DNA from 3 places in the Rhodococcus wratislaviensis genome. Region 1 is predicted to be linked to each of the others. Evidence: riboswitches for the same ligand, from Rfam matches in the RefSeq annotation. Region 1 holds a riboswitch; each other region holds the start of a gene.
The links. A riboswitch is a leader RNA that binds a small molecule or an ion and turns the genes downstream of it on or off. The one in region 1 is predicted to bind cobalamin.
Positions count from the first base shown of each region.

Region 1 (9,770 bases):
CTCCTTGCCTGCGGATCTCGGTGCATCGAAAGGCGGGCTCGGTTCCGTCGACGGCCTGGACGACGTCGAGGACGGTGATGGCCTCGGGTTCGCGGGTCAGGACGTATCCGCCATCGCGGCCCTCGGTGGGGTGGACGAGGCAGGCACGTGCGAGCGACTGCAGGTGCTTGGCGAGGTATGTCTTCGACACACCGTGCAGTTCGGCCAGCCGGGCCGTGGGTACCGGACTCTCGGCCTGGCTGAGAACCACGCAGCAGTGAAGTGCCCACTCCACGCCGCCGGAAAGCTTCATGGCCACGACTCTATCCACGCCCCTGTGTCGGTGTTGCGGAGTGATACTGCATCATCGTTTCAGGCGTGTTCGCGCAACCAGTCGTCCAGCGTGGTCGGTGCGATCCAGGCGTTGGCGCCGGGTGTCGGAGTGATCGCAGCGTCATCGAGCTTGGCGCCGAAATAGCCGGCGTCGGGGTCCGTCGTCACGGTCCGCTGGTCGCCGGTCGAGGCGAACAGCCGTCGAACGAGTGCGTCGATGCCGAGCGATTCAGGCCCGGCGATCTCGACCGTGCCGCCGAGCGGTGCACCGACAGCGACTTCCGCTACCCGGGTGACGACGTCGTGCGAGGCGATCGGCTGAAGGTGTGCCGGGGTCGCATGAACCGTGTCGCCGACAGTGCCTGCGTCGGCGATGCCGGCGATGAACTCGAAGAACTGCGTCGATCGCACGATCGAGTAGGGGATGGGGCCCGACTTGACCAGATCCTCCTGGGCGACTTTGGCGCGCATGTATCCGGAGGCGGGAAGCCGGTCGGCGCCGACGATGGACAGGACGACATGGTGGCCGACGCCTGCCGCCTCTTCGGCGGCGAGCAGGTGGTTCGTCGATTCGCGGAAAAAGGTCAGGACGTCGTCGTCTTCCCAGGACGGCGAGTTGGTCAGGTCTACGACGACGTCGGCGCCCTCCACGGCCTCCGCGACGCCCTTGCCGGCAGTGGTGACGATGCCGTCGCCGCGACCGAGTGCAACGACGTCGTGACCGGTCTCGGTCAGCTTCGATGCGACCTGACTCCCGATGAGTCCGGTTCCGAAAATAACGATCTTCATGCCCGTCTCCTAACTTGGATTTATCTTGTCCTAGTTTACTTGGATGGTAGGTATCCGAGTCAAGGCACGGGGAGACTCTGTGCTGGTCTGGCGGGGTTGGCCTCGTTCTCGCGGGCCGGCGGTGTACGCTTCAAATCTTTTCCGGCGCAGGGATTATGTCGCCCTTCATCGCCAACTGAGTACGTTGTAGGCCAGGCGCGGTGTCGCGACCCTTCAATGCGACTTCAGCCCTTCCTCTTTCGGATGACCTCCGTCGACTCCAGGGCCTTCGCCCGCTTCTCCGCCCGGCGCTCCTTCAGGGCGCGGGCGGACTGTTTCGAACTCTTGACGGCGGATTTGTCAGCCATTGTCGCTCCATCTTCGGAAGTGGCAACCACGAACTGATCCCGACCATACCCAGGAAAGTAGATAAGTCCACTTCGGCATCCGACCCGAACCGTGGTGCCGAGCTGGAAGCATCACTTCCGTGAGATCCCAAGAACCGCAGTAACGCTCACGAACTTGCTTATTCCTGGGCGGTGGCTATGGTGCATGCAAGCATCAACGGCATCTACCGGAGGACTGAAATGTGAATGCAGCTACCGATCGTCAATGGGCGGTTCGTGACGCTGTTCTGCGTTGGCTTCTCGCGAAGACCACGGAAGGGTACCGAAGTCCGATTCTGGACGCGGATGCCATCGGTGAGACCGTCGGCTGGGCGCCCTCGCCGCTGACCCGGGACGAGGTGGCCGATGCGTCGAATTACCTCTACCGGGAAGGGTATGTGACAGGGGTGCCGGTGATGGGTATCGGAATTCCGCGCCCGATGTTGACGGTGACCGGGCGGCGCGTCGCCAAGACGGAAAGGCCTCTGCGCCGGGCGATGCGCGGTCACGACGTCGTGAGCTAGCGACAACTTCGGCGTCGGGGGAGTCGGGCCGTCACAGGTCGGCCCGCTCCCCGCGCCTTGCTCAGATGACTCACGGCGCAGTCAAGCTTTCGACGACGGCCGCGGTGGTGTCGGCGATCGCCTGGTTGTTTCCCTGCGCGTCCTCCTGATTCGTGAGGCTGTCGGTGAGGATGGTGAGGACGACGGGTGCGCCGTCCGGACTCCACGCGACACCGGCATCGTTGGCGGTGCCGAATCCGCCGCCACCGGTCTTGTCGGCGGCAGTCCATCCGGTCGGCAGACCGGCGCGCATTCGCTTGTCCGACGTCTTGCTCGCCCGCATCCACTCGAGAAGCTGATCGCGGCTCGCCGTGTCGAGGGCGTCTCCCAGGAGCAGTGCCCGGAAACCCTGCGCGAGGCCGTTGGGTGTCGTCGTGTCCCGGGGATCGTCGCGGAATGCGGTGTTGAGTTCGGTCTCCCACCGGTCCAGTCGCGTGCTCTCGTCCCCGATGTCCCGGGCGAGGGCGGTGATCGCCTGCGGCCCGCCGATCTCCCGGAGCAGGTAGTTCCCGGCGGTGTTGTCGCTCTGCGTCAACGCCGCTTCGGCGATCTGCCCCAAGGTCATCGGGGTGCCGACCGCCGCGGCGGTGACCGGTGAGTTCTCGACGAGGTCGCCGGGTTCGACCACGACCGTCTTGTCGAGTGACGTCGACCCGTCCTCGGTCTTGCGCAGGACCGCCGCGGACGCGTAGGCCTTGAACGTCGAGCACATCGCGAACCGTTCGTCGCCCCGGTGGCTGTAGACCTCGCCGGTCGCGGGATTGACCGCCGCCACTCCGATCCGCGTGGAGTACTGCGCCTCCAAGGCGTCGATCGTCGCGTCGAGGGACCGGTGATCCGGTGCCGCGGCCACCGACGTCGTGGGCTGGGCCTGCTCCGCGGTGGCCGTGCACGCCCCGAGTAGCAAGGGCAGAGCCACCGCGAGAGCAACGGCACCGCGACGACCGGTGCGCCTGGGGTTCGGATGATTTCGGTATGTGGGCATGGACCCAATGTCGGATGCGGACGCTCATAGCGCAAAGACGCAAGCGGCGTCGTCGCGAGTCGGGCGGGATATCGCCCCAGTTCAGGGCAACGATTTGTGCCCGGTAAACGGTGGCGTCGCCCGATGGGGGCAGTCGGAACTGGTTCAATGGTCGCCATGGATCTGCTCCGCCACCTGAGTTTCTTTGTCGCCGTTGCGGAAGAGGGACACTTCGGCAACGCCGCATCGCGACTCGGCATGACGCAGCCGCCGCTGTCGCAGGGAGTGCGGCGGCTCGAACAGCGACTCGGCGCGGAGCTGGTTCAGCGCAGTGCCCGAGGAGTCGGGCTCACCGACGCCGGACGCCAATTGCTTCCGCGTGCGCGGCTTCTCGTCGCCGACGCGGCCCGATTCGAGGACGAGGCGCACCGCATCGCCGGCGGTCGCGATGCGGTGGTGCGCTGGGGTGTCCCGCACTCGGTGGCCGACGGTGTCGTGGTGCGCTGTGTCCGTGCCCTTCGCGACGCGGACGAGTCTCGGACCACCCGGGTGGTGACGACGACGGCGTCCACCACTGAACTCGTGGACGCCGTCCGCACGGGCAGTCTCGACGTGGCCGTGGTCGAACATCCCGCTCTGCTGACCGGTCTCGACAGCGGCCCGGTGCTCAAGCTTCGGCGATGGGTGGTGGTGCCGGACGACCACCCGGCGGCGGTCGCGAAGAAGGCGCAGGTCCGGATGCTGCGCGGGCTTGCGTTGGCCACCGGTCCTCGCTCGGACAATCCGCCGGCCCACGACCTGTTCGTCGACCTGTGGCGGGCCCGGGGGCTGGACCCGGGCATCGTGGTCGCACCGGGTCCGCGAGAAATTCTCACGCACGTGGCCGCAGGCGGTCACTTCGGCGTGACGGCGACGGCACCCACGGTGATGCCGGGTGTGGCCTGGGTCGATCTGCTGCGCGAGGACCTCGCGCTGCGCCTGCGCATCGTCTGGCGCTCCGGGTCCGACGTCGCACCGTCCGCTGCCGCCCTCGACCGGGTGTTGTTCAGGGCCGATCGATGACCCCGTCGGCGGAAAAGGCCATCCGTGACGTCTTCGCCGACGCCGGGTGCACCGGATGGCTGCACGCCCGCCGCGTCGGGACCCCGACCGAGGACGGGGGTGACATCGCGGTCGGTGCGGACGACCTCGTGGTGCTGGCGTCGGTCTACAAACTTCCGCTGCTCGTCGCCCTGTGCCGCGCTTTCGAATCCGGGGAGTTGTCGCCGACCGCGACCGTCCGGGTGAATCCGGCCGACTGCACCCCGGGGCCGACCGGGGTGTCGACGTTCCATGACCCTGTGGTGCTGAGCTGGCGGGATCTGGCGCTGTCGATGATGACCGTGTCCGACAACGCCGCCGCCGACCTCGTTCTCGGGCAGGTGGGACTGGAGAGCGTCGAGCTGGCACTGTCCGAGTTGGGCATGACGAGCACGCGGATCATCGGCGGCACAGCGGATGCGCACCGCAGCCTGGTGATCGACGCCCACGCGCACACCACCGCCGAAGCATTCGCGGCGCTCGCCGACAACGACGAGGCGTGGACGGTGTCCGCCTACGACCCGTCGTATGCGAGCGCGACGACCCCGCGGGAGATGACTTCGCTACTCGACGCGATCTGGACCGGACGGGCGGTGCCCGGGCCGCAGGGCGAGTTCGTCCGGCACGTGATGTCCGCGCAGATCTGGCAGCACCGCATCCGATCCGGGTTTCCGTATTCCGAGGTGGACGTGGCCGGAAAGACCGGGACCATCGGCGCCATCCGCAACGAGGTGGCCGTGGTGACGTTTCCCGGTGAGACTCCCGTCGCTGTCGCCGTCTTCACCCGCGCCGCCCGAACCGATCCCGTGCTTCCGGTGGTCGATGCCGCAATCGGGCATGCCGCCCGGATCGCGGTGACCGAACTCCGCTCCGGCCGCGTCGAGTGAGGTACTCAGCCCGGATAACGCCGGGGCGTGAACACCCTGGTCCCGTGTTCGTTCTCGACGACGGTCGTCATGGACGAGCCCACGATGAGCAGGCACCGCATATCGATCTCTGCCGGGTCGAGGTCCGCGAGCCGCACCACCCGCACCGACTCCTGCGCGCCTGCCACGTCGCGGCCGATGATCACCGGGGTGTCGGGGGAGCGGTGCTCGAGAACCAGGTCGCGCATCGCGGCGACCTGCCACGTGCGTGACTTCGATGCGGGGTTGTAGACCGCGAAGGCCATGTCGGCGCTCGCGACCGCCGAGATGCGCTGCGCCACCACGTCCCACGGTTTGAGCCGGTCCGACAGGGACAGGACGGCGTAGTCGTGCCCGAGGGGTGCGCCGACCCGGCTCGCGACGGCGTTCGCGGCGGTCATACCGGGCAGGACGCGCACGGGGACGCCGCGCCACTGCTCCTCGGCCGCGACTTCCAGCACCGCGGCGGCCATCGCGAACACACCCGGGTCGCCGGACGACACGACGGCGACGCGGGCACCGTTCTTCGCCAGGTCGAGAGCCATCGCGGCGCGTTCGGCCTCGACGCGGTTGTCACTGGAGTGACGGCGCTGGCCCGGACGTTCGGGGACACGGTCGATGTAGGGGCCGTAGCCGACGAGGTCGGTGGCGAGCGACAGTTCGTGCTGCACTTCCGGTGTCGTCCAGGCCTGGTCGCCGGGACCGAGCCCGACGACGACGAGTTCGCCCTTCGGTGCCGCATCGTCGCGGCGGGCGTTCGACGGGCTGGGAACGATGGCGATCGAGAAGTAGGGGACATCGCTGTCGGAGACGTCGTCCGCGGCGTCGATCTTCTGCCGCGTGGTGCTGGCCCGCTCGACGTACCACGTTTCGTCGATGCGGCCGGAGTCCTTCAACGCCTGCCGGACGGCCGGGTAGGTGCGTCCCAGTTTCAGGATCGCGGCGGCGTCGGTCTCGCGGAGGCGCCGCGTCAGCTCGCCGCGCGGCAGGGTTCCGGGCAGGACGGTGAGGATTTCCTCGCCCTCGACGAGGGGCATCGCGAGCGCGGCGGAGGCGGCGCTGATCGACGTGACCCCAGGAACCACCTCCGCCTCGAAACGCTGCGCAAGCCGCTTGTGCATGTGCATGTAGGAGCTGTAGAACAGCGGGTCGCCCGCGGCGAGGAGCGCCACCGAACGACCGGCGTCGAGGTGGGCGGCGAGTCGCTGCGACGCCTCCTCGTAGAACTCGTCCATCGCCCCCTGATATCCGCCCGGGTGGTCGACGGTTTCGGTGGTGACTGGGTAGACGAGGTGCTCCTCGATCTGGCCCTCACGCAGGTACGGCGCCGCGACCGCGCGGGAGATGCTCTTGCCGTGCCGGGCGCTGTGGAACGCCACCACATCGGCCTCGGCAATGACCCGCGCGGCCTTGACGGTCACCAGTTCCGGGTCGCCCGGTCCGATGCCGACGCCCCACAGTTTGCCGGTCACGCGCTCTTCGGAGCTCATTCGACCTCGCTCGCAATCGCATTCAGCGCCGCAGCCGTGATGGCACTGCCACCGCGGCGGCCGCGGACCACCAGATAGTCGAGTTCACTCGCGTGCTCGATCAACGCTTCCTTCGACTCCGCCGCACCGATGAAACCGACCGGACCGCCCACGATCGCGGCAGGCCGGGGGGCACCGGACTCGATCATGTCCAGCAGGTAGAACAAGGCGGTCGGGGCGTTGCCGATCGCGACGACGGCACCCTCGAGTTTGCTGCCCCACAATTCGAGCGCGGCCGCCGAACGGGTGTTCCCGATCTGCTCCGCCAGCACCGGGACCCGGGGGTCGCGCAACGTGCAGAGCACCTCGTTGTCCGCCGGGAGACGCTTCCGGGTCACGCCTGCCGCCACCATCTGCGCGTCACACAAGATCGGGGCCCCGCCCGCCAACGCCGCGCGGGCCGCCTTCACGACACCGGGCGTGAACGCGACGTCGTCCACGAGGTCGACCTGACCGCTCGCGTGGATCATGCGGACCACGGCCTGCGAGACGTCCTCGGGAAAGGCACTGAGATCCGCCTCGGCGCGGATCGTGGCGAAGGACTGGCGGTAGATCTCCGCGCCGTCTCGGATGTACTCGATCATTCGCTCACGATAGAGGCACCGCGGTCACGGCTCCTCCACCCGGTAACCCGTCTCCGTGGCGACGACGTCGGCGACCTCCCCCTTGGGCCGCCCGCAGCACCGCTCGCAGCCCGACCAGTGCTGTCGGCCCTCCACCGGGAGTTCGCCGCTCGCGACGGCGTCCCGCGCGTCGGACCGCACATCGGCGAGCGCCTTCTCGCATCCGGGCTGCCCGGTGCAGGCGCTGACGGTCAGCCAGGGTGAGTTCTCGTCGAAGATCAGACCCATCGGGGCGAGGACCCGGACCACCTGCTCGGCGGACCACTCGTCGAGATCGCACAGCAACACCGATTTCCACGGTGTGACGATCACCGGCTTCTCGACCGCGGCGAGGAACTCGGCCAGTCGGGCGTCGAGGATCCCGAATGCGAGACCGCCGCCGAGGGTCACGTTGCCGTCCAGTTGGTCGAGCCACCCGATCGGCGGCCGATGCTCGTCGAACCCGCTCACCGGGTCGGCAATCGGTGCGAGCGTCAAGGCCGACAGGGTCCGTTCGACCCCGTCGGGGATCTCGGACAGCCGCCAGTGCTGATCGCGCAGCTCCAGGAAGACGCGGGCGGCGTCGAGGAGCACCGTCACCGATTCCGTCGTCGTGATCCGGGCGCCGGTGTCGCGACCGGCGAGAACCAGGGCGACCTCCGTCTCGCTCACCGCATGGACGCCGAAGTCGCCGCCGAGCGCCGAGACGTCGCCGCGCCCGTCGTCGAGGGTGAACAGGGTGCGGCCGGGGAGGCCCGCCAACGCCGAGTCCGCGCACAACGTCCGGTCGAGTTCGTCGACCAGATCCCTCAGGTCCGCGAGACCACCGATCCGGCCGGTCAGCGGCGAGGCGAGGATGTTGCGGACCCGTTCGTGCGTTTCCGACGGCAGGAGACCCGCGTCGGCGAGACGGCGGGCGAACTCCTGCGGCTCGCGGACCGCCCGCAGTTGCGCGTTGCCGCGGGATGTCAGTTCGATCTCGCCGTTCCCGAGGTCGCGGGCCGATTCCGCGAGGGTCTGCAGCTGGGTGGAGGTCAGCACACCTCCAGGGAGGCGGACTCGGGCGAGTGCACCGTCGGCGGCCTGGTGGACCTGCAGCGCGCCGGGGCATGCATCGGGGCGGGAACGGGAGTCGACCATGGTCCCAGGTTACGTCCGGCCCCGGGTAGCATCACCAGCACTTGCGACAGCAGGTGAGGAAGCCGGTGAAAGTCCGGTGCGGTCGCGCCACTGTGAGCCCTCCGAAACCGGTGGGCGAGCCAGACCCTCACCTGCCGTCCTCCGACCTACGGTTCCGTACAGAACCACCGCCACGGGGCGCGACACCCCCAGGAAGGCTCCACACGTGATCCTGCTGCTCTCCACCTCCGACACCGACCTGCTCAGCGCACGCGCCAGCGGGGCGGACTACCGCTGGGCCAACCCGGCACGGCTGCTGGTCGAGGAGGATCTGCCGGGACTGCTCGACGGCGCCGACCTGGTCGTGGTGCGCATCCTCGGTGGTCGTCGGGCGTGGGAAGAGGGGCTGGACGCGGTCCTGGCCAGTGGACTGCCCGTGGTGGTCCTCGGTGGCGAGCACGCCCCGGACGCCGAACTCATGGAGTGCTCGACCGTCACCGCCGGTGTCTCGGCTGAGGCACACAACTATCTCGCCGAGGGCGGCGCCGACAACCTCGCCCAGCTGCACCACTTCCTGTCTGACACCGTGCTGCTGACCGGTCACGGCTTCGAGGCGCCGGTCCACCTGCCGAGCTGGGGTGTCGCGCCGTTCGCTCCCGACGCGAACCCGGACCGCCCCACGATCGCCGTTCTCTACTACCGCGCCCAGCACCTGGCCGGGAACACCCGCTACATCGAGGCGCTGTGCGACGCCGTCGACACGGCGGGCGGCACCCCGCTGCCGATCTTCTGCGCGTCGCTGCGCACCGCCGAACCGGAGTTGCTGAACACGCTGCGCCGGGCGGACGCGATGGTGGTCACCGTGCTCGCCGCCGGCGGCACCAAGCCGGCCGGCGTCTCGGCCGGCGGCGACGACGAGGCGTGGGACGTCGCCGCGCTGGCCGCGCTGGACGTGCCGATCCTGCAGGGACTGTGCCTGACCAGCAGCCGTGAGTCGTGGGAGTCCAACGACGACGGATTGTCGCCGCTCGACGTCGCCACCCAGGTCGCGGTCCCCGAGTTCGACGGCCGGCTGATCACGGTGCCGTTCTCGTTCAAGGAGATCGACGCCGACGGTCTCTCCGCCTACGTTCCCGACGCCGAGCGCGCCTCCCGGGTGGCGGGCATCGCCGTCCGGCACGCCCGACTCCGGCACATCCCCGCATCCGACCGCCGGATCGCTCTGATGCTGTCGGCGTATCCGACGAAGCACGCCCGCATCGGCAATGCCGTCGGTCTCGACACCCCGGCCAGCGCGATCAGGTTGCTCACCGAGATGCGGGCCGCCGGATACGACCTCGGCCCCGCGGACGGGCCGGATTCCGTGCCGGGTCTCGCGGCCCAGGACGGCGACGCGCTGATCCATGCCCTCATCGCCGCCGGCGGCCAGGACCCGGACTGGTTGACCGCGGAGCAGCTCGAGGGCAACCCGATCCGGATCTCCGCCGCCCGCTACCGCGAGTGGTTCTCGGCGCTGCCCGCCGATCTGCGCGAGGGTGTCGA
Region 1 covers NZ_CP150488.1:4,853,908-4,863,677, forward strand. Annotated here, with positions in the region: gene WKC72_RS22560 (Rrf2 family transcriptional regulator) at 1-292, opposite strand, end outside; gene WKC72_RS22565 (SDR family oxidoreductase) at 352-1,101, opposite strand; gene WKC72_RS22570 (hypothetical protein) at 1,326-1,448, opposite strand; gene WKC72_RS22575 (hypothetical protein) at 1,670-1,990, shown strand; gene bla (class A beta-lactamase) at 2,061-3,014, opposite strand; gene WKC72_RS22585 (LysR family transcriptional regulator) at 3,162-4,055, shown strand; gene WKC72_RS22590 (serine hydrolase) at 4,052-4,960, shown strand; gene WKC72_RS22595 (precorrin-2 C(20)-methyltransferase) at 4,966-6,468, opposite strand; gene WKC72_RS22600 (precorrin-8X methylmutase) at 6,465-7,091, opposite strand; gene cobG (precorrin-3B synthase) at 7,116-8,249, opposite strand; cobalamin riboswitch at 8,256-8,399, shown strand; gene WKC72_RS22610 (cobaltochelatase subunit CobN) at 8,455-9,770, shown strand, end outside.

Region 2 (9,770 bases), 3.6 Mb from region 1:
CGTGCCGGGAGATCGTCGACGGCCGCTGGCACGAGCAGTTCGTCGTCGACGTCATCCAGGGCGGCGCCGGAACGTCGACCAACATGAACGCCAACGAGGTGATCGCCAACCGGGCACTCGAGATCCTCGGCCACGGGCGCGGGGAGTACGCGGAACTCCATCCCAACGAGCACGTGAACCTCAGCCAGTCGACCAACGACGTCTACCCCACCGCGGTCAACATCGCGACGATCTTCGCGATCGACGACCTGCTGGACGCGATGCGCGTCCTGCAGGAGGCCTTCTCGACCAAGGCCGTCGAGTTCGCCGACACCGTGAAGATGGGGCGCACCCAACTCCAGGACGCGGTACCGATGACTCTCGGCCAGGAGTTCGCCACGTACGCGGTGATGATCGACGAGGACCGCACCCGTCTCGACGAGGCCGCTCTCCTCGTCCACGAGATCAACCTCGGCGCCACCGCGATCGGCACAGGCCTGAACGCACCCGTCGGCTACGCCGAGGCAGCCTGCGACACGCTGCGGGAACTCACCGGACTTCCCCTCGTCCTGGCCACGGACCTGGTCGAGGCGACCCAGGACGTCGGACAGTTCGTCCACCTCTCGGGCGTGCTCAAGCGGATCGCGGTCAAGTTGTCGAAGGTGTGCAACGACCTCCGCCTGCTGTCGTCGGGGCCGCGCGCAGGCCTGAACGAGATCAATCTTCCACCGGTACAGGCTGGTTCGTCGATCATGCCCGGCAAGGTCAATCCGGTGATCCCGGAAGTCCTCAACCAGGTGGCCTACGAGGTCATCGGCAACGACGTCACCATCACGATGGCCGCCGAATCCGGCCAGCTCCAGCTCAACGCGTTCGAACCGATCATCGTGCACTCCCTCTCGGAGGGGATGCGCCACCTCGGCGCCGCCTGCCGGATCCTGGCCGACCGCTGCGTACTCGGCATCACGGCCAACACCGATCTGCTGCGTGCCCGGGTCGAGGACTCCATCGGACTCGTCACCGCGCTCAACCCGTACATCGGCTACACCGCCTCGACCCGGATCGCGCAGGAAGCGCTGGTCTCCGGCCGCAGGGTCGCCGACCTCGTGATCGAGGCGGGTCTGCTCGACCGTGAAGAACTCGACCGCCTCCTCAGCCCCGAGCATCTCGCCAACCTGAGAGCGTCCGGTTCGCCACGGCCGACACCCGTCGCCGCTGCCGCGGAGGTCGTCTCGTGACGATCGAGAAGGACGACACCTCCGGCGCAGACATCTTCGTCGAGGAAGACCTCGGCTACCGGAAAGCGCTCGGCCCGAGACAGATCCAGATGATCGCGATCGGCGGAGCGATCGGCACCGGCCTGTTCATGGGTGCGGGCGGACGCCTCCAGCAGGCCGGTCCCGCACTCGTTCTCGTCTACGCCCTCTGCGGGTTCTTCGCCTTCCTGATCCTGCGGGCACTGGGTGAACTCGTGATGCACCGACCCACCTCCGGGTCGTTCGTGTCGTACTCGCGCGAATTCTTCGGCGAGAAGATGGCGTTCGCCGCGGGCTGGCTGTACTGGATGAACTGGGCGATGACGGCCGTCGTCGACGTCACCGCCGTCGCGCTGTACATGAACTTCTTCAAGAAGTACTGGGCACCGCTCGGGAACGTCGACCAATGGGTCTTCGCCCTGGCCGCGGTCGTTCTGGTCCTCGGGCTGAATCTCGTCTCCGTCAAGGTGTTCGGTGAACTGGAGTTCTGGTTCGCCCTCATCAAGGTCGTCGCCCTCGCCGCGTTCCTCGGCTTCGGAATCTACTTCGTGCTGTTCGGAACACCGATCGAAGGACATTCGTCGGGCTTCAGCATGATCACCGACAACGGCGGACTCTTCCCCAACGGAATCCTGCCCGCCGTCGTGGTGGTCCAGGGCGTCGTCTTCGCCTACGCCTCGATCGAACTCGTGGGAACCACTGCGGGCGAGACGAAGAACCCACAGAAGGTCATCCCCAAGGCGATCAACACGGTCATCATCCGGATCCTCGTCTTCTACGTCGGGTCCGTCCTGCTGCTGTCGCTGCTGCTTCCCTACACCGAGTACCACGCCGGCGAGAGCCCGTTCGTCACGTTCTTCGGCTCCATCAACGTGCAGGGCGCCGACGCGATCATGAACCTCGTGGTGCTCACGGCCGCGCTGTCCTCACTCAACGCGGGCCTGTATTCCACCGGCCGAATACTGCACTCCATGGCCATGGCCGGATCGGCGCCGTCGTTCGCCGCCCGGATGAACAAGGCCGGAGTGCCGTACGGCGGCATCGCCCTCACCGGTGTCGTCATCCTGCTCGGCGTCGGACTCAACGCCGTCGTTCCCGCGCAGGCGTTCGAGATCGTCCTCAACCTCGCCGCGCTCGGGATCATCAGCGCCTGGGCCGTGATCGTGCTGTGCCAGCTGAAACTGTGGAAATTCGCCAAGGAGGGGAAGCTCGCCCGGCCCGATTTCCGGATGTTCGGCGCCCCCTACACCGGGCTCCTGACCCTGGCCTTCCTCGGGTGCGTCGTCATACTGATGGCGTTCGATCACCCCGTCGGAACCTGGACCGTCGGGTCCATCGCGATCATCGCCCCACTGTTGGTCATCGGCTGGTTCGGCGCGCGGAACCGCATCCGCACCCTGGCCTCGGACCGCCCGACCGTTTAGCGAAAGGACAACTGTGCCGAAAGTCGCCGTCGTCACCACCGGAGGGACGATCGCCAGCAGGCGGGACGGGCAGGGTGTCAGCAGACCGGTGGTCGCAGGCCCGGACCTGCTGGGCAGTGCGTGGACCGGGACGGAACTCCGTGTCGTCGACGTGATGTCGAAGGACAGTTCGAGCATGACGTTCGCCGATATGGACCGGGTCCGCGACGCCGTCACCACGGAACTGCGCGACCCCGAACTCGATGCGGTGGTCGTGCTCCACGGAACCGACACCATGGAGGAGACCGCATTCCTGGTCGACCTCCACCACGCCGACCCGCGGCCGGTGGTGTTCACGGGTGCGCAACGCACCTTCGACCACCCGGACTCCGATGCCCAGGCCAATCTGGCCGACGCGGTCGCCGCGGGATCGGACCCCGCTCTGCGCGGAGCGGGTGTCCTCATCGCGTTCGGAGGCGCCCTGCACCGGGCGTCGGGAACGCGGAAGGTCGACACGACGTCACTCGACGCGTTCCGATCCGTCCACCCCGCCGGTGACCACTCGCGGCGAAGCCTCGATCCGCTGCCGTGGCATCCGATCTCCGGAACCCGTGTCGACATCGTCGCCGCCTACCCGGGGGCCGACCGCGTCCAGATCGACGCGTGCCGGGCTGCCGGCGCCCAGGGGCTGGTGCTCGACGGCCTCGGATCCGGGAACGCGAACCCGGCGATCGTCGAGGCGGTCCGGGACTGCGCGTCCGCCGGGATCCCGGTCGTGGTCACCACCCGGGTGCCGCAGGGCCCGACCTCCGCCACGTACGGCGGTGGGGGCGGCGGGCACGACCTCGTCTCGGCGGGCGCACTGTTCTCCACCGACCTCAGAGCAGGTCAGGCCCGCATCCTTCTCGCGGCGCTGCTCGCCGACCCCGAGCACACCGACCTCGACAAGGAATTCGATCGACGCTCGCGCATCGATCCCGCACCGAGGATCAGCTGAGGTTGAACGGCTCCGGCGCGCTGCGGAGCTGACCCAGCTGACCGACGACCGTGTACGCGCCGGGCCCCACCGGATCACGCTGGGGTTCCGGTTGCGTCAGGCAGTCGGGGGCGGAGGTCTTGGCCGACCATTTCACGGTGAACTGAGCCTGCTCGCCGGGCGCGAGGGTGCGCACGTCGGCCGCGGACTGCGGGAAGCAGTCGATGTTGGACCACAGCCGCACGGCACCGTCGATCGTGTAGACGAGCACCTGCTGGAGGCTGCTGCCCAGATCGCGTTCGCACGGTGTGGTGCCGATGTTGGTGACGACCGTCGTGAAGCTCGGCTCCTCACCCGCCAGGTACGTCGGCTTGTCGGCGGCCACCTTGATGGCCAGCGACTGGTCGGGGCACTGTCCCGCGGCGACCGGCTGGCCGCTGGCAGCCGCGCTGCTCGAGGCGCCGCTGCTCGACGCCCCCGACGAACTGGACGTGCCCGAGGAGGCCTCGCCGCCGGCGGCAGCGGCGCCACCGCCGCCGCCACCGGAACCGCCCGAACTGCCGCTGGACGTGGACGAACCCGAGGCTGTCGGGGAAATCGACACAGGAGTGGTCAACGAGGAACTCGCTGCCGCCGGATCCGTCTCGGAGTCACCGCCACCACGAAGCGAGTTGATCAACCACACCACGAGCAGCAACACGACGATGGCGCCGCCGATCGCCAGCGCCCTGCGGCGCCAGTAAATCTCGGGGGGCAACGGTCCATTCGGTTCCAGCACGACGTCAACGGTAGTTCGGCGTCGCGCGGCAACGGCTCAGCGGGTGCGGCGTGTCGCGGTCAGTCCGTGAGCTCACCGATGTCGCCGACGGCGCCCTGCAGGTGGGTGCGGCCGTCGGACAGCTTGTACGTGACACCCGCGATGGCGCACGCGCCGCTCTCCACCTTCTCCGCGATGATGCGCGACCGCTGCATGAGCAGGGCCCCGGTCTCCACCACGTGGCGGCCCTCGAGTTCGTCGACGGTACTGAGGCCCTCGCGGCGTCCCATGAGGATCGACGGCGCGACCCGTTCCACGATGCTGCGGATGAATCCGGGCGGCACGTTGCCGTCGTCGAGCGCGTCGAGCGTCGCCTTGACGGCACCGCAGCTGTCGTGTCCGAGCACGACGATGAGCGGCACGTTCAGCACGCCGACGGCGTACTCGATGGACCCGAGCACGGCGTCGTCGATCACGTGACCGGCGGTGCGGACGACGAACATGTCGCCCAGACCCTGGTCGAAGATGATTTCGGCGGCGACGCGGGAGTCTCCGCATCCGAACAGGACGGCCGTGGGGTGCTGGCCGCCGACGAGCTTCGCGCGATCGGCGATGCCCTGGCTGGGATGGAGCGAGGTACCGCTCACGAATCTGTCGTTACCCTGACGCAGGGCTTTCCACGCGGACACGGGGTTGGAATTAGGCATGGGATCATTGTGCACCGGGCATGTCGCACCGTCGCGACGGGAATGTGACGACCGCGGAAAATCTGTTTCCCCCGTGAACGAAGGGACTTGTGAGGACGAAGTGGCCGTTGACTCCTCCGCGCTGATCAACTGGTACGACGTACAGGCCCGGGATCTGCCGTGGCGCCGCGACGGCGTCACCGCCTGGCACATCCTGATGAGCGAGATCATGCTGCAGCAGACGCCCGTCGTCCGGGTGGCCCCGATCTGGGAGGAATGGGTGCAGCGCTGGCCCGTCCCGTCCCGCATGGCCGCGTCGAGTCAGGCCGACGTACTGCGCGCGTGGGGCAAGCTGGGCTACCCGCGCCGCGCGCTGAGGCTCCACGAGTGCGCCGGAGTACTGGCCGCCGAGCACGGCGACGTGGTTCCGAGCGACGTCGACACTCTCCTCGGCCTGCCCGGTATCGGTGCCTACACCGCGCGGGCCGTCGCCTGCTTCGCCTACGGACAGCGGGTCCCCGTCGTCGACACGAACGTCCGGCGGGTGGTCGCCAGGGCCGTGCACGGAAGCGCCGAGCCGGGAAATCCGTCGACCACGCGTGACCTCGCCGACGTGTCCGCGCTGCTCCCCAGGACCCGCGCGCGGGCCGCCACGTTCTCCGCGGCCCTGATGGAACTCGGGGCCACCGTGTGCACCGCCCGCTCGCCCGAATGCGCTCGCTGCCCGCTGCCGAGCTGCGCCTGGCTGGACGCCGGACGTCCCGCGCACACCGGCGAGCGCCGGAAGGTCCAGAAGTTCGCAGGCACCGACCGTCAGGTGCGCGGCAAGCTCATGGCCGTACTCCGTGAGAGCTCCGCCCCCGTCGAACGGGTCCGGCTCGACCAGGTGTGGCCGGGCGATCCGGGCCAACGCGACCGCGCCCTCCATTCCCTGCTGATCGACGGACTCGTCGAGCAGACCGAAAACGGGCTCTTCGCCCTCGCGGGCGAGGGAAGCTAACCCCCGGTCGGCTCAGCCGAGCCCGTCGAGGAATGCCTCGACCACTTTCCGGTACTGCTCCGGCTGGTCGTCGTGGACGAGGTGACCGGCCTGCTCGATGCGGACGTACTGGGCGCCGGGATGCCGCTCCGCCATGGTCCGCATCTGACCGTCGGGGGTGATCGTGAACTCCCCCTCGATCAGCAGGGCCGGCACCGTGATCGACTCCCACTGGTCCCAGAAGTGCCTGCCGCCCCACTCCTCGGAGATGTCGCGGAACGTGTCGACGTCGCCGTGCAGGTACCAGCCGTCGGCGCGCTTCTCGAACGAATCCAGGAAGTACTGTCCGGCAACCGGACCGAAGAACTCGAAGAGGTCTTCCCGCGTCGTGAACGGCTGCGGCCAGTTCGAGATCATCGCCGCCCAGTCCGCGGCGGTCCGGCCACGGAAGTCGGGGGCCATGTCTTCGAGGACGAGCGCCGACACCTTCTCGGGGTGTTCGGCGGCCAGGCACCACGCGTGCAGGGCGCCCATCGAGTGACCGATCACCACCCACGGTTCGGCGAAGGGTGCGAGTGCTGCGACGAGGTCTTCCACGAACGCTTCCGTCGTCAGCTGCGCGGGTGCGGGCCTGCCGTGACCTGCGGCGTCGAACGTGAAGACGTGGCCGTGCTCGCGCAGCCACGACACGTGCCGCCCCCACGTCCGGGCGCTGCCCATCAGCCCGTGCAACAGCAGAATCGGCTGTCCCGCCCCACCCTCGTCGTGCAACGCACTCTCACCCGCCACCCCTCCGACGCTAGCGGAGTAATCTCGCCCGCATGGCAGTGGTGAAGATCAACGCAATCGAAATCCCCGAGGGCGCGGGCCCCGAACTCGAGAAGCGCTTCGCAGCGCGCGCGCACGCCGTGGAGAACTCCCCCGGCTTCCTCGGATTCCAGCTTCTGCGCCCCGTCAAGGGCGAGAACCGCTACTTCGTCGTCACCCAGTGGGAGAGCGAAGAGGCATTCGCGGCGTGGCGCGACGGTCCGGCCCGGGAAGCACACGCGGGTGAGCAGAAGAAGCCGGTTGCGTCCGGAGCTTCGCTGCTCGAGTTCGAGGTCGTTCTCGACGTCGCGGCAGCGAACAAGAGCTGAGAGACGGGGCCGAGCGGGAAGATTGACACGACGGCCCGCCGGGTGCAAAAGTTCGCAGGACAAAGCGATGGTTCGGCAGGAATCCGGTGCAATCCCGGAGCGGTCGCGCCACTGTAAATCGGAGTAGTCCTTCACGGGAGCCACCCGACAGCCAGATACTGCGGCCATCGCCTGGACCTAGGGGACGCGAAATCCCAGGAGGAACTATGGCACTCGCCTACGCACCCGGCTCGTCGGTCGATACGACCCGTCTCGCCGTCATCTCTTTCGCGATCGTTCTGTTCGCGATGCTCGCTCTCTATCTCGTGGGATTCGACCAGGGCGCGATTTCGCGCAGTGGCATGTACATGCACGAATTGATGCACGACGGCCGCCACCTCCTGGGTCTGCCATGCCACTGACCGATTCCTTCGCAAAACTCCTCATCCGCGGCCTGCTGGCCGGTCTGATCGCAGGCATCCTGGCCGGTGGCGTCGCCTTCGTCCTCGGTGAGTCGCACATCGATGCGGCCATCGCCATCGAAGAGTCGAACAGCGCCGCCGAAGCCGACGTCCACTCGCACGACGCCACGCAGGCAGAGGAGCCGGCCGGGCACTCGCACGACGAGGAAGAGGCACTGGTCAGCCGTGACGGACAGCGTTTCGGACTGTTCCTCGCCACGTCCCTCGCGGGCCTGGCACTGGGAGCAATCTTCGCCGTCGTCGCGAATTACGCGCGTCGGGTGACGACGCTGTCGGGACCGTTGCTCGGGCTGACACTGGCCACATTGGGCTGGTTGGCAATCGAGGCGGTGCCGTTCTTCAAGTACCCCGCCAACCCGCCCGCTGTCGGAGACCCCGAAACGATCACCCAGCGAACCTGGCTGTGGCTCGCCGCAGTCGTGCTGGGCTTGCTCGCGGTGGTGGCCTCCGTCTTCGCGGCGAAGGCCGTCGCAGCTCAGGAGTTCCTGTCGGTGCGGATCGCGGCACCGGTTCTCGCCTTCCTCGTGGTGGTGACCGTCGGCTACCTCGTACTGCCCACCGTCAACGAAGTGGGCGACGACTTCCCCGCAGTGCTGCTGTGGCAGTTCCGCCTTTCGTCCCTCGCGACTCAGGCCACGTTGTGGCTGGTTCTCGGACTGGCGTTCGCGTTCCTCACGGAGCGCGCCACCCGGGCTACGACGCCCGCGCCGGCGAACGCCGCCTGACCCACAGGGCGTCAGCGGGATTTGTCCCATCGGGCCGGGTCCGCCTCCAGGGCGGCCCGGTCCCAGCCACCCCGCTCGGCGGCCGCGTCGTATGTGCTGTGCAGGAACTTCAGCAGTGCGGCATCGGGATCGTCCGCGGTGCGGACGGTTTCGTACGGCAGCAGGAACTGCCCGTTCTCCTTGCTGTAGAAAGCTCCGTCGGGCCCGACCGGGTAGTCGGCGAAGCCATCGGGTTCCGGGTAGGCGTACGCGTAGAACGCACCTTCGACGCCACCACCGGGCCAGAAACCGCAGCTGCTCAGCTCGTGCGAGTAGCCCTCGACCATCACCCAGTCTCCGCAGTTCGGTGCTCCCCCAGGGTGAGTCGGTGCGGTTCGCCCGGAGAACCGCGTACAGGCCAGGTCGAGCGCACCCCAGAAGAAGTGCACGGGACTGACCTTCCCGATGAAATGGGAACGGAACTCGTGCAGGACGCGGTCCGCCTGCACGAGCTGCCGCCAGAACTGGTGCACCGCCTGACCGTCGTACGAACAGTGCTGGGTGTCCTCCGCGAACGGGACGGCGGGGTCCACCTCGTTGGGCCGGGCCAGAATGGTCGTCACCACACCCAATTCGGCCAGCGTGTCCATCGTCTCCGCATAGAAATCGGCCACCGACTTCGGTTCGAGGGCAACCGTCCCGGTGCCGCCCGTGCTCGTGCGGATCACCAGTTGATGCTCGGCGAAGTCGAATTCGATGTCGAAACAGTCGGTACCGTACGGGATCGTCGACGTCGTGAGACCGCGGGGGCTCACGTACAGCGGGACCTGCCACCAGTGGTTGATCAACGGTGCGTGGGCCAAGCGGATCTTCCCGACGATCTGCGTCCACATGTGCACGGTGTCCCGCGTCGCCGTCCAGTCGCCCACCTTCAACGCCGGCCATGCATCTCCGGATCGTGTCTGCTCGCGCACAGTGCCTCCCTGCCGACGACGTGCATTTCAATGTGCCCCTCGTGCGGGGTGATGGCAAGCGCGTCGCACCGATACCCGGGTAGGGGTGGACTCCACTCTCGGGGGTGATGTGCCGCGACGTCACCGATACCAGCATGGGGACATGACCACTCGCACTGCACCCTCGATCCCGCAGACGGTCGAGCGCGCGCACTGGCTGCTCGGACTTGCCCTGTTCGCCGGCATGGTCGAGGCCATCGCGCACACGTCGACGGCGCTGGAGGGCCCGGGCGCCGACGTCGGCAGCCTCGCCGGACAACTCATCGTCCGCGTCGTCGTCTACGGCGCGGTGCTGTTCGTCATGACCCGATTCCGCAGTGGCGGGGCGTGGGCGCGGAACACCCTCGCGATCGGTCTCGGCGTGTTCGGCGTCGCATCACTCGTGATGGAACCCATCGCGTGGGTATCGGCAGGCAACGA
Region 2 covers NZ_CP150488.1:8,431,059-8,440,828, forward strand. Annotated here, with positions in the region: gene WKC72_RS38510 (aspartate ammonia-lyase) at 1-1,217, shown strand, start outside; gene WKC72_RS38515 (amino acid permease) at 1,214-2,659, shown strand; gene WKC72_RS38520 (asparaginase) at 2,673-3,635, shown strand; gene WKC72_RS38525 (hypothetical protein) at 3,628-4,392, opposite strand; gene WKC72_RS38530 (carbonic anhydrase) at 4,452-5,078, opposite strand; gene WKC72_RS38535 (A/G-specific adenine glycosylase) at 5,179-6,057, shown strand; gene WKC72_RS38540 (alpha/beta fold hydrolase) at 6,070-6,825, opposite strand; gene WKC72_RS38545 (antibiotic biosynthesis monooxygenase) at 6,858-7,172, shown strand; cobalamin riboswitch at 7,224-7,356, shown strand; gene WKC72_RS38550 (CbtB domain-containing protein) at 7,379-7,573, shown strand; gene WKC72_RS38555 (CbtA family protein) at 7,564-8,358, shown strand; gene WKC72_RS38560 (DUF5996 family protein) at 8,370-9,311, opposite strand; gene WKC72_RS38565 (hypothetical protein) at 9,454-9,770, shown strand, end outside.
Region 2: another riboswitch for cobalamin. It lies ahead of WKC72_RS38550 (CbtB domain-containing protein); the one in region 1 lies ahead of WKC72_RS22610 (cobaltochelatase subunit CobN).

Region 3 (9,770 bases), 3.0 Mb from region 1:
CCCAGTTCATTCGAGTCCTCCGAGGCGCAGGCCGTCGGCAACCAATACTTTCCCAGCCTGTCCGGCGCCACCGGCAGCCTGGTGGTGGTCCGCGCCGATGACGCCCCGCTGTCGCCCGCCGACCAGCAGACGGCACTGAATCTCGCGACCTCGCTGCAGAATTCGGCGATCCCGGGTGTGGTGAGCGTGCAGGGGTCGCCTGCGTCGCTGTCCGCCGACGGGAAGGCCGCCGCGCTGCAGGTGGTGTTCGACGGACAACCCGGCGACGACCGGGTCAACGACGCCGTGCCGGTCATCCGGGGCGACGCCGAGCAGCAACTGAACGGAACCGGACTGGTGAGCGGGCTGACCGGTAACGCGGCCATTCAAGTCGACACCACCGCCGCATACGACAACGCCGACAAGGTCATCACGATTGCCACGGTGATCGTCATCCTCGCCCTGCTCGGCCTGATCTTCCGCAGCCCCGTCATCGCCGTCCTGCCGGTTCTCGTGATCGGCGTGGTGCTGTCGGTGGTCACCGGACTCACCGCCGTGCTCGCCGATCTGTTCGACTTCCAGGTCAGCACGTCACTGCAATCCATCCTCGTGGTGGTCCTCTTCGGTGTCGGCACCGACTACATCGTCTTCCTGTTGTTCCGCTATCGCGAACGCCTCCGGCAACAGGCTGCGGCAGGGTCCACCACCGACACGCATCGAGAAGCCCTCGTGTTCTCCACCGACGTCGTCGGGCGCGTCGTCGCGTCGTCGGCGCTCACGGTCATCGTCGCGTTCGCCGCACTGCTGCTGGCGAAACTCGGCTCGCTCACCACGCTCGCGCCCGGTCTGATCGTCGCCGTGGCCGTCATGCTGGTGACGGCGTTGACGCTCATCCCCGCGGTGTTCACCGTTCTGGGCCGACACCTGTTCTGGCCGCTCGGACCGGGTCACGACAGCCCCCACACACCGTTCGCCTCGATCGGCACCGCGATCGGGCGGCGCCCAGCCGTCTTCGCCATCGCGGTCGGCGTCGTGTTGATCGCGCTCGCCTCCTTCGCCTCCGGCTACAAGTCGACGTACAACACGCTGGGCGAACTTCCCTCCGACACGCCGTCACAGCAGGCATTCGACACCCTCGACCAATCCTTTCCCGCGGGCGCGCTGAGCCCGACCCAGGTGTACGTCGTGGCTCCCGGGCCGCTCGATCCGGCGTCGCTGACCCCGCTCGTCACTGCTCTCACGCAGGTGCCGGGCGTGTCCTCGGTCGCCCCGCCGCGACCGAGTCAGGACGGTCGCGCCGCGCTCGTCAACGTCGTACTCGCCGACGATCCCTATTCGAACGCGTCCCTCGACCTCGTCGAGGGCCCGATCCGCGATGCAGCTCACAATGCGGTACCCGGTTCGGAAGTCGTTGTGGGAGGGCAGACGTCCACGTTCGTCGACGTCCGCGCGCAACTCGCGGCGGATACGCGCCTCGTGTTCCCCGTCGCCGCAGTCGCGATCGCGCTGATTCTCGCCCTGCTGCTGCTCGCCGTGCTGGCCCCGCTCAACCTGCTGGTGTGCGTGGCACTCACGTTCGTCGCCACCCTCGGCGCCGTCGTGCTCCTGTTCCTGCACGGCCTCGGCTACGACGGGATCGACTTCTCCATTCCGATCGTGCTCTACCTGTTCGTCGTCGCGATCGGCACCGACTACAACATCCTGCTGGCCTCGCGACTGCGCGAGGAATTCCGCAACGGGTACACCCCGCGTGAGGCGGCGCGGATCGCCGTCTCCAACGACGCCCCCACCGTGGCCGCCGCCGGTCTGATCCTGGCGCTGACCTTCGCTTCCCTGACCCTCACCGGACTGGCCAACCTCGCCGAACTCGGCTTCGGTGTCGCGATCGGTGTCGCGATCGCCGCCTTCGCGATGGCACCGATACTGGTACCGAGCCTGTCCGCACTCGAACGTCGCGCCTTCTGGTGGCCGAGCAGGCAGAAGGCGACCATCGACACCGGCGACGACCGCGAGCCGGCGGTGCCGCGGTAACTGCCACCGTCGGCCGCGTTATGCACAGACGCACCACTTCTTTGCAGCCGCACTCCTTTCAGGGCCCGAAACAGTGCACGACCCAAGACGGGGTGCGTCTGCGCGTACCGCCTCCGGCGGCAGTCTCCGCACGAAAAATGATGAGAACATACGTTCGAATATCGGGTAGCATGGCGACATGACTTCCGCGGATGCGCGGTATGCGCTCCAGGCTTCACTGTTCGACGACGCGTCGTTCGGTGTCGAACTCAGCGAGCTCGGGCCGACGGTGCAGCGTCGCACGCTCACGGCGGGAGCGTGGGTCGACGTGCGGCCGGGGTGGCTGACCGGTTCCGACGAGCTGTTCACGACGCTCGCGGAGACGGTGCCGTGGAAAGCGGAACGGCGCCAGATGTACGACCGGGTGGTCGACGTGCCACGCCTCGTCCGGTTCTACCCGGAAGGCGAGCCGCTCCCCGACCCGCTGCTGGTCGCGGCACGCGACGCCCTGAGCAGGTATTACCTGCCCGAGCTGGGCGAGAGGTTCGCCACCTCCGGACTCTGCTTCTACCGCGACGGTTCCGACAGCGTCGCCTGGCACGGCGACGACACCGGCCGGAGCCGCACCGAAGACACCATGGTCGCGATCCTGTCGCTCGGCGCCGCGCGTCCGCTGCTGCTGCGTCCGCGCGGCGGCGGGCACTCGATCCGGTACTCACTCGGCCACGGTGACCTGCTGGTGATGGGTGGTTCCTGCCAGCGCACCTGGGAGCATTGCGTACCGAAGAGCACCCGCCCGCTCGGACCGCGGATCAGCGTGCAGTTCCGCACGAGAGGTGTGCGGTGATCACTTCCGGCGTGCGGCCACTGCCTGGGCGAGGCGGTCCAGCTGCGCCGCCGTCGTGTTCCAGTCGATGCACGCGTCGGTGATGGACTGGCCGTACGTGAGGTCCTCGGCCTTTCCGAGTGTGAGGTCCTGACGACCGGCTTCGATGAAGCTCTCCACCATCACACCGACGATCCCCTTCTCACCGCCCTCGAGCCGGGCCGCGATGTCGTTCAGCACGTCGACCTGCTTCTCGTGGTTCTTGCTGCTGTTGCCGTGGCTGGCATCGATGACGACCCGCTCGGGCAGACCGCCCTTGCGCAGCCGGGCGAGCGTGTCCGCCACCGTCTCCGCGTCGTAATTCGGTCCGTCGCTGCCCCCGCGGAGGATGACGTGGCAGTCGGGGTTGCCGACTGTGCGGATCAGCGCGGCCTGCCCGTCGAGGTCGGTGCCGGGGAACACGTGGCTCGCCGCAGCGGCGCGGGTGCCGTCGACGGCCACCTGCACGTCGCCCTCCGTCGAGTTCTTGATCCCGACGGGCATCGACAGCGCGCTGCACAGCTGCCGGTGCACCTGGCTGGCCGCGGTGCGGGCACCGATCGCGCCGTACGTGACGAGGTCCGCGATGTACTGCGGCATGATCGGGTCGAGGAACTCGCAGCCGACCGGCAGGCCGAGCGAGGACACGTCGAGCAGCAGCTTGCGGCCCATGCGGATCCCGGTGTCGATGTCGAACGTGCCGTCCAGGTGCGGGTCGTTGAGCAGACCCTTCCAGCCGAGCGTGGTGCGCGGCTTCTCGAAGTAGACCCGCATCACGATGTGCAGGTCGTCGCGCAGTTCCTCGGCCTTCGCGGCGAGGCGGCGGGCGTAGTCCATGGCGGCGTCCGGGTCGTGCACCGAGCACGGGCCCACCACGACGAGCAGTCGATCGTCCTCGCCGTTCAGCACGTTCACCGTGTCGGCGCGGCCGGAGCGCACGGTCGCGGACGCGACGTCGTCGGGGGCGTGTTCACGGCGCACGACCGACGGCGCCACCAGCGGGCTGATGCTCACGGTGCGCTGGTCGTCCAGCCGATCACTGCTGGTGGTGGTGTCGAGAGTGACAGTCATGGGTTCGGGTTCCTGTTCTCAGGCCGGCCCTCGAAGACTGTGGAGATTCCCGCGAGCCGGTCTGTAATCCGGCTCTGGGGTGGAAGAAGTCAGCGCGTGGTTACGCCGACCGGCCCACCCGGGGCCGGCCTGCTAAACCAGAAATATGCGCGCTGCATGGCGCCCACAGTAACGGCTGCCCCCGATCGGCGCCACACCTACCCCGGCCCCCTGACATTTGTCACGGTGAGGTCGTGACGGACGTGTGGGGGTCGGCGGCCGTCCGGATCGCACGCTGAATGCATGACATCGACAGAGCTCCACACCTCCACGAACGCCTCCGCGTCGCCGGCTCCGGCCGTCAGCCTGCGAGGCGTCCACAAGTACTTCGGTGACGTTCACGCCGTCCGAGGCCTGGACCTCGAGATCCGGCCCGGCGAGATCGTCGCGTTTCTCGGCCCCAACGGCGCCGGCAAGACCACCACCGTCGACATGGTCCTCGGACTGTCCCGCCCCACCGCCGGCGAGGTGTCCGTGTTCGGCACCGATCCGCGCACCGCGATCGCGAAGGGCCTGGTCTCGGCGGTCATGCAGACGGGCGGGCTGCTGAAGGAACTGACGGTCGAGGAGACAGTCCGGCTCACCGCGAGCCTGTTCGCCGACACGCGGCCCGTCGACAAGGTCCTCACCCGGGCCGGTATCGCCGATCTCGGAAACCGCTTGGTGGGCAAGTGTTCCGGCGGTCAGCAGCAGCGACTGCGGTTCGCGATGGCACTGCTCTCCGATCCCGAGCTGCTGATCCTCGACGAGCCGACCACGGGCATGGACGTCGAGGGCAGGCGGGACTTCTGGTCGGCGATCCGCGCCGACGCGGACAGCGGCCGAACGGTCGTCTTCGCGACGCACTATCTCGAGGAGGCCGACGCCTACGCCGACCGGATCGTGCTGGTGCGCAGGGGGAAAGTGGTCGCCGACGGCACCGCTGCCGAGGTGAAGGCACTGGCTGCGGGACGCACGGTGCGCGCCCACTTCCCGGGTGCTGACCGGGAACAGCTGTTCGCGATTCCCGGCGCCGACAGCATCGAAGTTCGCGGTGACAGCGTCCTCGTCCACTCGACGGACACCGACGCCGTGGCCCGCCACCTCCTCACACAGACACCTGCCTGCGACCTCGAAATCGTCTCCCGAGGACTCGAAGACGCGTTCATCGCGCTCACCTCCGACTCCGGCACGGAAGGATCCAACTGATGACCACCCTCGCCGCACCCCGCCGTGTTCCCCCGCTCGGCGGACTCAACACCACCCTCCTCGGCCTCGAACTGCGCCGGCTGCTGCGCAATCGGCGCACGATGATCATCACTCTCGTCATGCCGGTCGTCTTCTTCCTCATCTTCGGCCTGAACCCGAGCTACTCGAGTGAGAGCGCGGGCAACGGGAATGTCTCGGCGTACGTGATGATCAGCATGGCGCTGTACGGCGCGATGATCGCGACGACGAGCGGCGGGGCGATGGTGTCGGTGGAACGGGCGTCGGGATGGAGCCGGCAGTTGCGGCTCACCCCCTTGTCACCCGGGGTGTACATCTTCGTCAAGGTGCTCGTCGCGATGATGCTCGGGCTCGGGGCCGTCGGCGTCGTCTATCTGGTGGGCGCGTTCACGTCTGTCCAGATGGACACGTCCCTGTGGTTCACGACGGCCCTGATCACCTGGCTCGGATCCGCGGTGTTCGCCGCGTTCGGCCTGTTCATGGGGTACCTGCTGCCGAGCGAGAACGTCATGCAGATCCTCGGCCCCGGACTCGCCGTGCTCGGCTTCGCGGGCGGGCTGTTCATGCCGCTGCAGGACGGTTCGGTGTGGGCGTCGATCGCGCAGTTCATGCCCACGTACGGGCTGAGTCAACTGGTGCACGCACCGCTCACCGGTGACGCGATGCAGTGGACGTGGCTCCTGAACGTCGCGGTGTGGCTGGCGATCTTCGTCGGCGGTGCGGCGTGGCGCTTCCAGCGCGACACCGAGCGAGTGTGACGGCGGTATCGTGACTGCCGTGACCACCACCGACGGCCCCGTCGTGACCAGACGATGGGGCCGTTTCGGATTCATTTTCGCCGCCGCGTGGACCGTCTTCCTCTTCCAGCCGTTCCTCGACGGGTGGGCCGCCCGCGATCAGGTCCGGGGCTGGATCGGGATGATCGCCACGCTGGCCTTCGCGGTGACGTACCTCGCGATGTTCCGGTGGTCGCATACCCGGCGCGCGCACAACGAGTTTCGGCCGCCGCTGAACCAGGCGGTGCCACTCGTGGTGGCGTTGTTCGGGCTCGCGGCCGTCATGGTGGTCGCCGTCGGATCGTCGGGGCTGTCCGCCTCCGTCTTCCTCGCCGTCTCCGCGGTCATGCTGTTCCCCGCGTGGCTCGGCGGGATCACCGCGCTGACCGTCGCAGTTCTCGTGGAAGCGATCTCCGCGGTGATGGACTGGGGGTCGGGCACCGGGCTCTCGCTGGGCGTGTGCGCGGCCGCATTCGCGATGTTCGGGGTGACCAAGCTGATCAACCGCAACATCGAACTGGTCCGGGAACGGGAAGCGAGCGAACGACTCGCCGTGCAGGAGGAACGCACCCGGATGGCCCGCGACCTCCACGACATCCTCGGGCACTCCCTCACCGTCATCACCGTCAAGGCCGAACTCGTGGGCCGGCTCCTCGACATCGACATCGACCGGGCGCGCACGGAAGTGGCGGACCTGGAACGCCTTTCCCGCGACGCGCTCGCGGATGTCCGGCAGGCCGTGCAGGGAATCCGGGGGCTGTCGCTTCCGGTGGAGATCGCCCGGGCCGGGGAAGCGTTGCGGTCGGCCGGAATCGAGGCCGAGCTGCCCAACAGCACCGAGTCGGTACCCACCGGCCTGCGCGAGTTGTTCGCGTGGACGGTCCGGGAGGGTGTCACGAACGTGGTCCGGCACAGCGGCGCGACGCACTGCTCCGTCACGGTGGGCGAACGCGAGGTCACCGTCGTCGACGACGGATCCGGCTGCAGTGAATCCGTGTACGGGAACGGGCTGGTGGGCCTTCGGGAGCGCGCCGCCGCCGCCGGAGCCCGGGTCGTCATCACCCACCCGCAACCGGGCGGATTCTCGTTGCACGTGCTGAAGGAAGAGGTCCCGTGACGATCCGGCTGCTGCTCGCCGACGATCAGGCACTCGTCCGCGGTGCCCTCGCCGCCCTCCTCGACCTGGAGGCGGACCTGACGGTCGTCGCGGAGGTCGGGCGCGGCGACGAGGTCGTCGCGGCGGCGCGCGAGCACTCCCCCGACGTCGCGCTCCTCGACGTCGAAATGCCCGGCCTGGACGGGATCGCCGCGGCCGCGGCATTACGGGCCGAGATGCCGCAGACCCGCGTCCTGATCGTGACGACGTTCGGCCGTCCCGGCTACCTGCGCAAGGCACTGCAGGCCGGTGCGTCGGGGTTCGTCGTGAAAGACACCCCGGCCCGGCAACTCGCCGACGCCGTCCGGCGCGTCCATGCCGGACTGCGCGTCGTCGACCCGGCTCTGGCCGCCGACAGTCTCGTCAGCGGGGAATCGCCGCTCACCGACCGGGAGACCGACGTGCTGCGGGCGGCGCGGGACGGTGCGCCGGTCGCCTCGATCGCGGCCGCGCTGTTCCTGTCCGCAGGTACCGTGCGCAACCACCTGTCCTCGGCGATCGGCAAGACCGGCGCCAGCACCCGCGCCGAGGCCGTCCGCGCCGCGGAGTCGAACGGCTGGCTGTAGGCGCTTCGCGCCCGTGAGTGCTTGACGAGTCCAGGGACCCCTTAACCGCGCACGGGCCGAAGGCCTATGCTGGCCTTGCAGCTGGTTCGCCCGGCACGGTCGTGAGGAGCCCCGAAGACCGCACCTGGCGTCGAAGCACGTCGGACTCCCCGGAGTTCGCGCGTGTGAGAGGGAACCCGGTGAAAATCCGGGACTGTCCCGCAGCGGTGAGCAGGAACGACCGCCGTCACCACGCACTGGGCAACCGCCTGGGAAGCGACGGCCACTAGGTCCGGTGTGATGTCACACCGGCTGCCTGCGAGTCCGAAGACCTGCCGACTGTGTCGGGCACGCCGTGCCCGACGGTTACCGCCTCGTGGATTGGGCGTGTAGACCTTCTCGCGCTGCAGCACGTCCCTGGGCTCGAGAGGTGTACCCGTTTGCCGGCGGTAGCCGTACCGCGTACGCAACTGGAGATACCGTGACACTCACTTTCACCGCGACCGTGCTGGGCTCACCTCGTATCGGTCTGAATCGCGAACTGAAGAAGGCCGTCGAGTCGTACTGGGCCGGCCGCCTCGACGCCGAAGGGCTCGACGCTCTCGCCCGGGATCTGCGACACCGGACCTGGACGAGCCTGCGCGACGCCGGGCTCGACTCAGTGCCCGTCAATACGTTCTCGTACTACGACCATGTGCTGGACACCGCGGCGATGCTCGGCGCCCTGCCCGACCGGGTCGCCGGCATCGGCAGCGACCTCGACCGCTACTTCGCCGCCGCCCGCGGCAACGACACGGTCGCCCCGCTCGAGATGACCAAGTGGTTCGACACCAACTACCACTATCTGGTGCCGGAGATCTCCCCGACGACGACGTTCGCCCTCGACCCGTCGAAGGTGCTCCGCGAACTCGAAGAGGCACGCGCCCTGGGCATTCCGGCCCGCCCGGTGGTGGTGGGACCGGTCACGTTCCTGCTGTTGTCGAAGGCCGTCGGCTCGGACGCACCCCTCCTCGACCGCCTCGACGAACTCGTCCCGCTGTATGCGGACCTGCTCGGTCAGCTCGCCGACGCGGGCGCCGAGTGGGTGCAGATCGACGAGCCTGCGCTCGTCGCCGACCGCACACCGGAGGAGATCGCGGCGGCCAAGCGGGTCTACGACCGGTTGTCCGCGCTGGAGTCTCGACCGGCGATCCTCGTCGCGTCCTACTTCGGCAGCCTCGGCGACGCACTTCCCGCGATCGCATCGACCGGTGTCGAGGGGATCGCGATCGATCTGGTCGCCGGATCCGACACTCTCGCCACGGTTCCCGATCTGACCCGCAAGCACGTCGTCGCCGGCGTCGTCGACGGACGCAACATCTGGCGCACCGACCTGGACGCGGCACTGGCTTCGCTCGGCACGCTGCTGGGAAGTACCGGTTCGCTCGCCGTGTCGACGTCGTGCTCGCTGCTGCACGTCCCGTACACGCTCGACGCGGAGACCGGCCTCGACAAGGCGCTGCGGTCGTGGCTGGCGTTCGGCACCGAGAAGGTCCGCGAGGTCGTCACGCTCGGCACCGCACTGACCAGCGGTCGCGAGTCCGTCGAGGACGAGTTCGCGCTCGCCCGCGCGGCAGCGTCCACTCGCAGCACGGACCCGCGTCTGCACGACGCCACGGTCCGTGCCCGGCTGGACGCGCTCACCGCGGCCGATCCGGGGCGCAGTCCCGCGGCGGAACGTCGGGAAGCCCAGTCGGCGCTGTCGCTTCCGGTGCTGCCGACCACCACGATCGGCTCCTACCCGCAGACGACGCAGATCCGCGTCGCACGCGCGGCGCGGCGCAAGGGTGAGATCGACGAGGCCGAGTACCTGAACCGGATGCGCGCCGAGGTCGCCGATGTGGTTGCGCTGCAGGAGAAGCTGGACCTCGACGTGCTGGTGCACGGCGAACCGGAACGCAACGACATGGTGCAGTACTTCGCCGAACAGTTGGACGGGTTCTTCGCGACGGACAACGGCTGGGTGCAGTCGTACGGCAGCCGCTGCGTCCGCCCGCCGATCCTGTACGGCGACGTGCGGCGCAGCACCCCGATGACCGTCGAATGGATCACGTACGCGCAGTCGCTCACGCAGCGTCCGATGA
Region 3 covers NZ_CP150488.1:7,848,043-7,857,812, forward strand. Annotated here, with positions in the region: gene WKC72_RS35875 (MMPL family transporter) at 1-2,010, shown strand, start outside; gene WKC72_RS35880 (alpha-ketoglutarate-dependent dioxygenase AlkB) at 2,189-2,836, shown strand; gene WKC72_RS35885 (3-deoxy-7-phosphoheptulonate synthase) at 2,837-3,925, opposite strand; gene WKC72_RS35890 (ABC transporter ATP-binding protein) at 4,208-5,152, shown strand; gene WKC72_RS35895 (ABC transporter permease) at 5,152-5,928, shown strand; gene WKC72_RS35900 (sensor histidine kinase) at 5,948-7,063, shown strand; gene WKC72_RS35905 (response regulator) at 7,060-7,668, shown strand; cobalamin riboswitch at 7,793-8,002, shown strand; gene metE (5-methyltetrahydropteroyltriglutamate--homocysteine S-methyltransferase) at 8,129-9,770, shown strand, end outside.
Region 3: another riboswitch for cobalamin. It lies ahead of metE (5-methyltetrahydropteroyltriglutamate--homocysteine S-methyltransferase); the one in region 1 lies ahead of WKC72_RS22610 (cobaltochelatase subunit CobN).